2 linked regions of the Promicromonospora sukumoe genome follow. The protein of the gene in region 1 interacts with the protein of each later gene in a pairwise test. Links are inferred from orthologs where the notes say so. Each region holds a gene or a part of one and is shown on either strand. Other genes may lie near its edges.

What was found. Proteins that work in one complex are often made in the same cells at the same time.
Region 2: the proteins of FHX71_RS21240 (region 1) and ndk interact in binary tests that used the Escherichia coli proteins (3 or more experiments, as listed by UniProt). The link is inferred for Promicromonospora sukumoe from one-to-one orthologs.

What each region holds. Positions count from the first base shown.
Region 1 is NZ_JACGWV010000002.1:937,180-941,488, reverse strand. The notes cover bases 1,529-4,309. They hold FHX71_RS21240 (5-formyltetrahydrofolate cyclo-ligase), read right to left. Parts: upstream 3,351-4,309; coding sequence 2,706-3,350; downstream 1,529-2,705. Other genes in these bases: FHX71_RS21230 (hypothetical protein), read left to right, coding at 4,250-4,309; FHX71_RS21235 (GNAT family N-acetyltransferase), read left to right, coding at 3,578-4,189; FHX71_RS21245 (penicillin acylase family protein), read left to right, coding at 1,529-2,564. Outside these bases: more of FHX71_RS21245, read left to right, coding at 6-1,528. UniProt on the Escherichia coli protein: Involved in the removal of 5-formyltetrahydrofolate.
Region 2 is NZ_JACGWV010000001.1:840,050-843,758, reverse strand. The notes cover bases 1-2,945. They hold ndk (nucleoside-diphosphate kinase), read right to left. Parts: upstream 1,738-2,945; coding sequence 1,264-1,737; downstream 1-1,263. Other genes in these bases: FHX71_RS03755 (MDR family MFS transporter), read right to left, coding at 2,262-2,945; FHX71_RS03760 (DUF4233 domain-containing protein), read right to left, coding at 1,825-2,265; smc (chromosome segregation protein SMC), read right to left, coding at 1-1,153. In the rest of the region: more of FHX71_RS03755, read right to left, coding at 2,946-3,709. UniProt on the Escherichia coli protein: Major role in the synthesis of nucleoside triphosphates other than ATP. The ATP gamma phosphate is transferred to the NDP beta phosphate via a ping-pong mechanism, using a phosphorylated active-site intermediate.

The sequences.
Region 1 (4,309 bases):
AGTTCCTGGTCGGTACGACCATCGTCGTCGTACTGGCGCTGGTCGCCGTGACGACCTTCGGCTGGCTCACCGGGCGCCGTCCGCTCCCGGAGTACTCGGGGGAGGTGCAGGTCGAGGGGCTGAGCTCGGACGTCCGCGTGAGTCGCGACGCCCAGGGCGTGCCGCAGATCTACGCGGACAACGCCGAGGACCTGTTCCGCGCCCAGGGCTACGTGCACGCGCAGGACCGCTTCTTCGAGATGGACTACCGCCGTCACGTGACCGCGGGCCGGCTGGCCGAGCTCGTCGGCAACAACGAGGACGCGATCCAGGCCGACATGGTCACGCGCACCTTCGGCTGGCGGCACGTCGCGGAGGAGGAGTTCAACATCCTCGACGACACGACCCGCCAGTACCTCCAGGCCTACGCGGACGGCGTGAACGCCTACCTCGCGGACCGCAGCCCCGGCGAGACGGCCGTGGAGTACACGGTGCTCGACGTCAGCGTCGAGGTGAACGAGCCCGAGCCGTGGGACCCGATCGACTCGCTCGCCTGGCTCAAGGCCATGGCCTGGGACCTGCGCGGCAACTACGACGAGGAGCTCGACCGCGCCCTGGCGTACAGCACCCTCGGCGACGCGTCGCGCGTGGCGGAGCTGTTCCCGGCGTACTCCGGCACCGGCAACGCGCCGATCCTCGACCCCGCCGAGGCGGGCGCGCAGGCGAACGCCCCGGCCGGCGCCGGGACGGCGTCCGCCACCAAGGAGGTGTACCAGAGTGCCGGCCTGGCCGACGCCCTGGAGTCCGCGCAGAAGGCGCTCGACGCCGTGCCGGTGCAGATCGCGCGCGGTGAGGGCACCGGCTCGAACTCGTGGGTGGTGTCGGGGCAGTACACGGAGTCGGGCAAGCCGCTGCTGGCCAACGACCCGCACCTCGACCTCGCCGCCCCGGGCATCTGGGCGCAGGTCGGCCTGCACTGCAACCAGGTGGGCCCGGAGTGCCCGTTCGACGTGTCGGGCTTCTCCTTCTCCGGCTTCCCGGGCGTGATCATCGGCCACAACGCCGACATCTCCTGGGGCCTGACCAACATGGGCGCCGACGTCACCGACTTCTTCATCGAGCGCGTCCGCAACGACACGTACCTGCGTGGCGCGGACAAGTGGGTCCCGATGGAGAAGGAGACCGAGGTGATCCGGGTCGACGGCGGCAGCCCCATCGACCTGGAGGTCCGGCGCACCGTGCACGGTCCGATCGTGTCGACCGTCATGGACGAGGCGCAGATGGACGCCGTGGCCGGCTCGCCCACCGAGACCGGCACCGAGCTGGGCCAGTACGAGATCTCGCTGCAGTGGACGGCGCTCGAGCCGGGCCACACCGCCGACGCCGTGTTCGACATGAACAAGGCGAAGACCCCCGCGGACATGAAGGCGGCGGCCGCCAAGTTCGAGGTCCCGGCGCAGAACATCGTGTACGCGACGACGGACGGGCACATCGGCTACCAGGCGCCGGGCAAGATCCCGGTGCGCGCGGTCGTGCCCGGCGCCGTCGAGTCGGACGGCACCTGGCCGCGGCCCGGCTGGGACCCCCGGTACGACTGGACCGGCTACGTGGACCCGGCGCAGATGCCGGGCGTCGTGGACCCGAAGGAGGGCTTCATCGTCGCGGCGAACCAGGCCGTGCTGCCGGGCGACAACGGGCCGTTCATCAGCCGCGACTGGGACTACGGGTACCGCTCCGAGCGCATCCGCACCCTGATCTCGGACCGGATCGCGGAGGGCCGCAAGCTCACGGCCGCCGACATGTCCGAGTTCCAGATGGACCAGTGGAGCGTGTTCGCGGACACCCTGGTGCCCGTGCTGCTCGAGGTGGACCTCCCCGCCGGCTACGACTCGGACGGCCAGGCGCTCCTGGCCGACTGGGACAAGTCGATGGACGCCGACTCCGCCGCCGCGGCCTACTTCGCGGCCGTGTGGCGCAACCTGCTGCGCACCACGTTCAACGACGAGCTCCCGGAGTCCATGTGGCCCGACGGCGGCAGCCGCTGGCTCGCCGTCATCCAGGGCATGCTCGACGACCCGAACGACGCCTTCTGGGACGACCAGTCCACGGTGGCCGTCGTCGAGAGCCGTGACCAGGTCCTCACGCAGGCGCTGGTCAGCGCCCGCCAGGACCTCACGGTCGAGCTCGGCAAGGACACCAGCGACTGGCAGTGGGGCACGCTGCACCAGCTCCGGCTGCGGCACCTCGTGCTCGGCGGCCCCGGAATCCCGGCGCCGATCGCGACCTACATGAACCCGGCGCCGGTCAAGGTGGGCGGCGGCTCGTCGATCGTGAACGCCACCTCGTGGGACGCGGCCAGCGGCAGCTTCGAGGTGACCGCCGGCCCGTCGATGCGCATGGTCGTGGACCTCGCGGACCTGGACGCCTCCACCTGGGTGGTCGTGACCGGCGCGTCCGCGCACCCGGCGTCACCGCACTACGACGACCAGCTCAGCGCCTGGGCGGCAGGGGAGACCTTCCCGTGGCCGTTCAGCCCCGAGGCCGTCGAGGGCGCGTCGGAGGACGAGCAGACCCTGACGCCGTAGCGACGTCGGGCTCGTTCGCCGGTCGAGCGCCTTCGCCGGTCGAGCTTGTCGAGACCTCACCAGGTCTCGACAAGCTCGACCAGCGGTTTGGCTCGACCGGCGGTTTGGCTCGGCCGGCGGACCTGCTCGACCAGCCCGGCGTCAGCCCAGCCAGCGCCAGTCGGCCGGGGTCGCGACGGCGTGGACCGGGATGTCGTGGTCCTCGCGCGGCAGCGGGTGGTCCGCGGCGTCGTACACCTCTTCGGGGAAGACGACGGCGACGACCTTGGCGCCCGGCCGCAGGTGGGTCAGGGCGCGGTCGTACCAGCCGCCGCCCTGCCCGAGCCGCACCCCACGGGAGTCGACGGCGAGGGCGGGCGCGAGGACGACGTCGGCCAGCTTGACGGCGTCGGTGCCCAGCGCGGGGCCGCCCGGCTCGGGCGGCCGGCCCGGAGCGCGCTCCAGCAGGTCGTCGGGGCCGGTGTAGTCCGCCCAGTCGCGCGCGAGGCCGGCGCCGAGCACCGGGAGCAGCGCGCGGACGCCGCGGTCCGCCAGCCGGTCCAGGAGCGGCAGCATGTCGGGCTCCGCGCTGCGGGCCGCGTACGCCGCGACGCACCCGGCGTCGCGCACCTCGGGAATGGACTCGATGACGTCGGCGAGGGCCGAGGCCGCCTCTGCCCGCCGTCGGGCGGACCGCAGGCCACGCTGGGCGCGGATCGCGCGACGGAGCTCCTCCTTGGCGTCACCTGTCTCCATGCCGGGGTGGACGGGGTACGGCTGTGGCGTCGGAACAGAGATGCCGCTCATGACCGCTATTGTGCCAAGACTCCGAGACTGGATTGTTACGAACAGCGCAACAAGAAGGCGAGAACATGACCGAGCGGCTGCTCGACGGGTCCCAGGCCACCGAGCGTGGTAGACCCTCCTCCAGCGAGGGATACGTCATGGGACGTGGCAGGGGGCGAACGATGTTGCCGTCGAGTAAGTCGGACGTGCCGGAAGGCACCACGGGAAAGTTTGTGAAGGGGTGGACGGTGGCCAAGCCATGGCCGGTGACGCTGCGTGAGGACACACCGACGGGGACGGTCGTGCTGCGTCCGCTCCGGCGCCGGGACGCTACCGACTGGTCGCGGCTCCGGGCGGAGAACGCGGCCTGGCTGGAGCGCTGGGAGGCGACGTCGCCCGGTGCGAACCGCTACATCGCCTCGACGTTCGGCGAGTACGTGCGGTCCCTCTCGGCGCAGGCCCGTGCCGGCACGTCGCTCCCCTTCGGGGTGGAGCTCGACGGCGCGCTCGTGGGCCAGCTGACGGTCGCCTCGATCACCTGGGGCTCCATGTGCTCCGCGAGCATCGGCTACTGGGTCAGCCAGAGCGTCGCCGGGCGCGGCGTGATCCCGACCGGCGTCGCGATGGCCACGGACTACGCCTTCTTCCTGGGGCTGCACCGCATCGAGATCAACATCCGGCCCGAGAACAAGCCGAGCCTCCGCGTCGTCGAGAAGCTGGGCCTGCGGGACGAGGGCGTGCGCGAGCGGTTCCTGCACATCCAGGGCCAGTGGCGCGACCACCGCACCTTCGCGGTCACCCGCGAGGAGGTTCCCGAGGGGCTGCTCGCGCGCTGGCAGCGCCTGCGCGAGGCCCTGTAACGGTGGGACACGCCGTGCGTGCTGCGGCCGGGTGTGGCGATGCTCGCCTAACGTCGTGTCGTGGAATCGACCGCGGGACTCACAGCCGTAGCGCTGTTCGTCCTGTGGCTGGGCTACTGG
Region 2 (3,709 bases), on another replicon or contig:
GGTCGGCGGCGGCGCGCAGCAGCGCGGCGTGCGTCCGCTCGGCGGCCTGGGCGGCCGCCTCGGCCTCGGCCCGGACGTCGACGGCGGACTCGACCGTCTCGCGCGCGATGGCGACCTCGGTGGCCAGCTCCTCCTCGCTCGCGCGGGAGCGGGCGGCCTGCGCCTCGAGGTCGTCGGGGTCCTGGCCCTGGTGGGCGGGCTCCGACGTGCCGAGCAGGCGGGCGCGCTCCCCCGCCAGGGACTGGAGGCTGCGCAGCCGCTCCCGGGTCTGGGACAGCGCGAAGACGGTGTCGCCCGCCTGGCTGACCTGCTGCGACTCGGCCGACGTCGCGGCCTCGAGCCGGGCCAGCATGCCGCGCGCCTCGGTCAGCGCCGCCTCGGTCTCGGCCTGCCGCTGCTTGAGCGACCGCTCGTCCGCGCTCTCCTGCTCGAGCTGCGCGGTGAGCTGGGCCAGGTCGTCGGCGAGCAGGCGGGACTTCGCGTCCCGCAGGTCGCGCTGCACGGTCTGCGCCTTGCGGGCCGCCTCGGCCTGCCGGCCGAGCGGCCCGAGCTGGCGCCGCAGCTCGGCGGTCAGGTCGCCCAGGCGCGCCAGGTTGCCCTGCATCGCGTCGAGCTTGCGGAGCGCCTTCTCCTTGCGCTTGCGGTGCTTGAGGACGCCCGCGGCCTCCTCGATGAAGCCGCGCCGCTCCTCCGGCGTCGCGCGCAGGACGGCGTCGAGCTGGCCCTGCCCCACCACGACGTGCATCTCGCGGCCGATGCCGGAGTCGCTCAGGAGCTCCTGGATGTCCAGCAGGCGGCAGCTGTTGCCGTTGATCGCGTACTCGGAACCACCGCTGCGGAACAGCGTGCGGGAGATCGTGACCTCGGTGTAGTCGATCGGCAGTGCGCCGTCGGTGTTGTCGATCGTCAGCGCGACCTCGGCGCGGCCCAGGGGCGCGCGGCCGGACGTGCCGGCGAAGATGACGTCGTCCATCTTGCCGCCGCGGAGCGACTTGGCACCCTGTTCGCCCATGACCCAGGAGAGCGCGTCGACCACGTTGGACTTGCCGGAGCCGTTCGGGCCCACCACGCAGGTGATGCCCGGCTCGAGCTCGAGGGTGGTCGCCGACGCGAAGGACTTGAAGCCCCGGAGCGTGAGCGTCTTGAGGTGCACGCGGAGAGCCTAACGGTGAAGAGGTGCTGAACGTCGGACGTACACAGGGATACGGCGAAGCGGCACCCGGACTCAGCAGGGTGCCGCTTCGGCGGGAAGTGCGGGGCGGGTCAGCCCAGCTCGGGGAACCAGAGCGAGATCTCGCGCGCCGCGGACTCCGGGGAGTCCGAGCCGTGCACGAGGTTCTGCTGCACCTTGGTGCCCCAGTCACGGCCCAGGTCGCCACGGATGGTGCCGGGGGCGGCGTCGGTCGGGTTGGTCGCGCCGGCCAGGGAGCGGAAGCCGGGGATGACGCCCTCGCCCTCGGCCACGACGGCCAGGACCGGGCCCGACATCATGAACTCGACCAGGGAGGCGTAGAACGGCTTGCCCTCGTGCTCGGCGTAGTGCGCGGCCAGCAGCTCGGTCGTGGCGTGCTTGAGCTCCACGGCACGGAGCGTGTAGCCCTTGGTCTCGATGCGGCGCAGGACCTCGCCCGACAGGCCGCGGCGGACGCCGTCCGGCTTGACGAGGACGAGGGTGCGCTCGGCCACGGGCTGCGTCGAGGCCTCCGTGGGCAGGGTCTTCTCTGCGACGTCGGTCATGGGGCAACCATATCGGGGCCGCGGGCCCTCCCCGAACGCGTCAGACGCTCAGGTCACCGGGGTGACCTGAGCGTCTGACAGGTTGATTCAAGAGACGTTGGGCGCCGTCTCCGGGTGGGCGGCGTCGTACTCCGCCCGTTCGCGGTCCACGCGCGAGCCGAGCCGCAGCGCGTAGAACCACAGGACCACGAAGATCCCGCCGACGAAGTACATCATCGGCAGCAGCAGGCCCATCGCGAGCACCGGCACCTGGGCGACGGTCCCCGCCGCCCGCCCCGCCGTCGTGCCCTGGGCCCGCGACAGGATCACGAGCACCAGGCACAGCACCCCGCCGAGCGCCCAGACCGCGGCGCCCGAGTCGATGCGCAGCGGGCCGCGCCCGAACTCGGAGTCGCGCAGGGCCCACACCACCATCGTCGCGAAGATCACGAGGAACACCTCGAGCAGCAGCGTGGTGGAGGTGAACTGCACCAGCGCGGACTTCTTGGCCTTGATGCGGTCGCCGGGGGCGGGTTGGTCCTTGCTCACCGGTTCAGGATATCCGTCTCCCTGCGGTCCTCGTCCCGGCCGCCGTCGTAACCGCCGTCGGACGAGGCGTCGCGATCCAGGACGGCGACGCCGGAAGCCTGGGCGACCGGCTCCGGCGCGCCCTCCATGACCGCCTCACCGCGGGCGACCATGCCGGCCTGGTTGGACAGCTTGACCTCCTTGAGGAAGAACGCGAGCACGAGGCCGACGGCGACCAGCGGCACGAGGTACCAGAAGGCCGGGGCGAGCGAGTCGGCGAAGGCGTCCACGACGCCGCTGCGCAGCGGCTCGGGAAGCTGCTCGACGAGCGCCGGCGTCAGGCTGGAGCCGCCGCTCCCAGGGGCCGCACCCTCCGGCAGGCCCTCGAAGACGCCCTGCAGGTTGTCCGTCAGGCGCGACGTGAACACCGTGGTGAACGCGGCGGTGCCGACGGCCGCGCCGATCTCCCGGAAGAAGTTGTTCGACGACGTCGCGGTGCCGAGCTCCTTCGGGTCCACCGAGTTCTGCACGGCGAGCACGATGGTCTGCATGATCAGGCCCATGCCGGCGCCGAGCACGAAGATCATGGCGCCGAACAGCCACAGCGACATGCCGCCCTCGAGGCGGGTCAGCCAGATCATGCCGAGGATCGTGACCGCGAGGCCGACCACCGGGTACATCTTGTAGCGGCCCGTCTTCGAGATCGCGAAGCCGGAGACGATCGACGTCAGCATGACGCCGGCCATCATCGGGAGCATCAGCAGGCCCGACTCCGTGACGCCCGCGCCGGCGGACATCTGGAGGAAGGTCGGCAGCATCGCCATGGCGGAGAACATGCCCATGCCGAGCACCAGGCCGATGAGCGTGGTGATGGTGAACGTGCGGTTCTTGAACAGGCGCAGCGGGATGAGCGGCTCCGCCACGCGGTTCTCGATGAAGACGAACAGGCCGACCATGACGGCGGTGCCGAGCAGCAGGCCGAGCAGCGTCGGGTCCGACCAGTCGTAGCCGTCGTTGCCGAGCGACTCCCAGCTCGTCAGCAGCACGATGCCGGTGGTGCCGAGCGCCATGGTCAGGATGCCGCCCCAGTCGGTGGGCCGGCCCGAGCGGTGCGAGGGCAGCTTGAGCGCGAAGTACGCGATGAACCAGGCGGCGATGCCGATCGGGACGTTGATCCAGAAGGTCCAGCGCCAGCCGGGGCCGTCGGTGAGCCAGCCGCCGAGCAGCGGGCCGGCGACGGCGGAGATGCCGAACAGGGCGCCCATCGGGCCCATGTACTTGCCGCGGTCTGACGCCGGGATGATGTCGGCGATGATCGCCTGCGACAGGATCATCAGGCCACCGCCGCCGAGGCCCTGCACGGCGCGCCAGGCCACGAGGGCCTCGAAGGACTGCGCCATGCCGCCGCCGAGCGAGGCCACGACGAACAGGGCGACGGCCACCAGGAACGGCCAGCGCCGCCCGT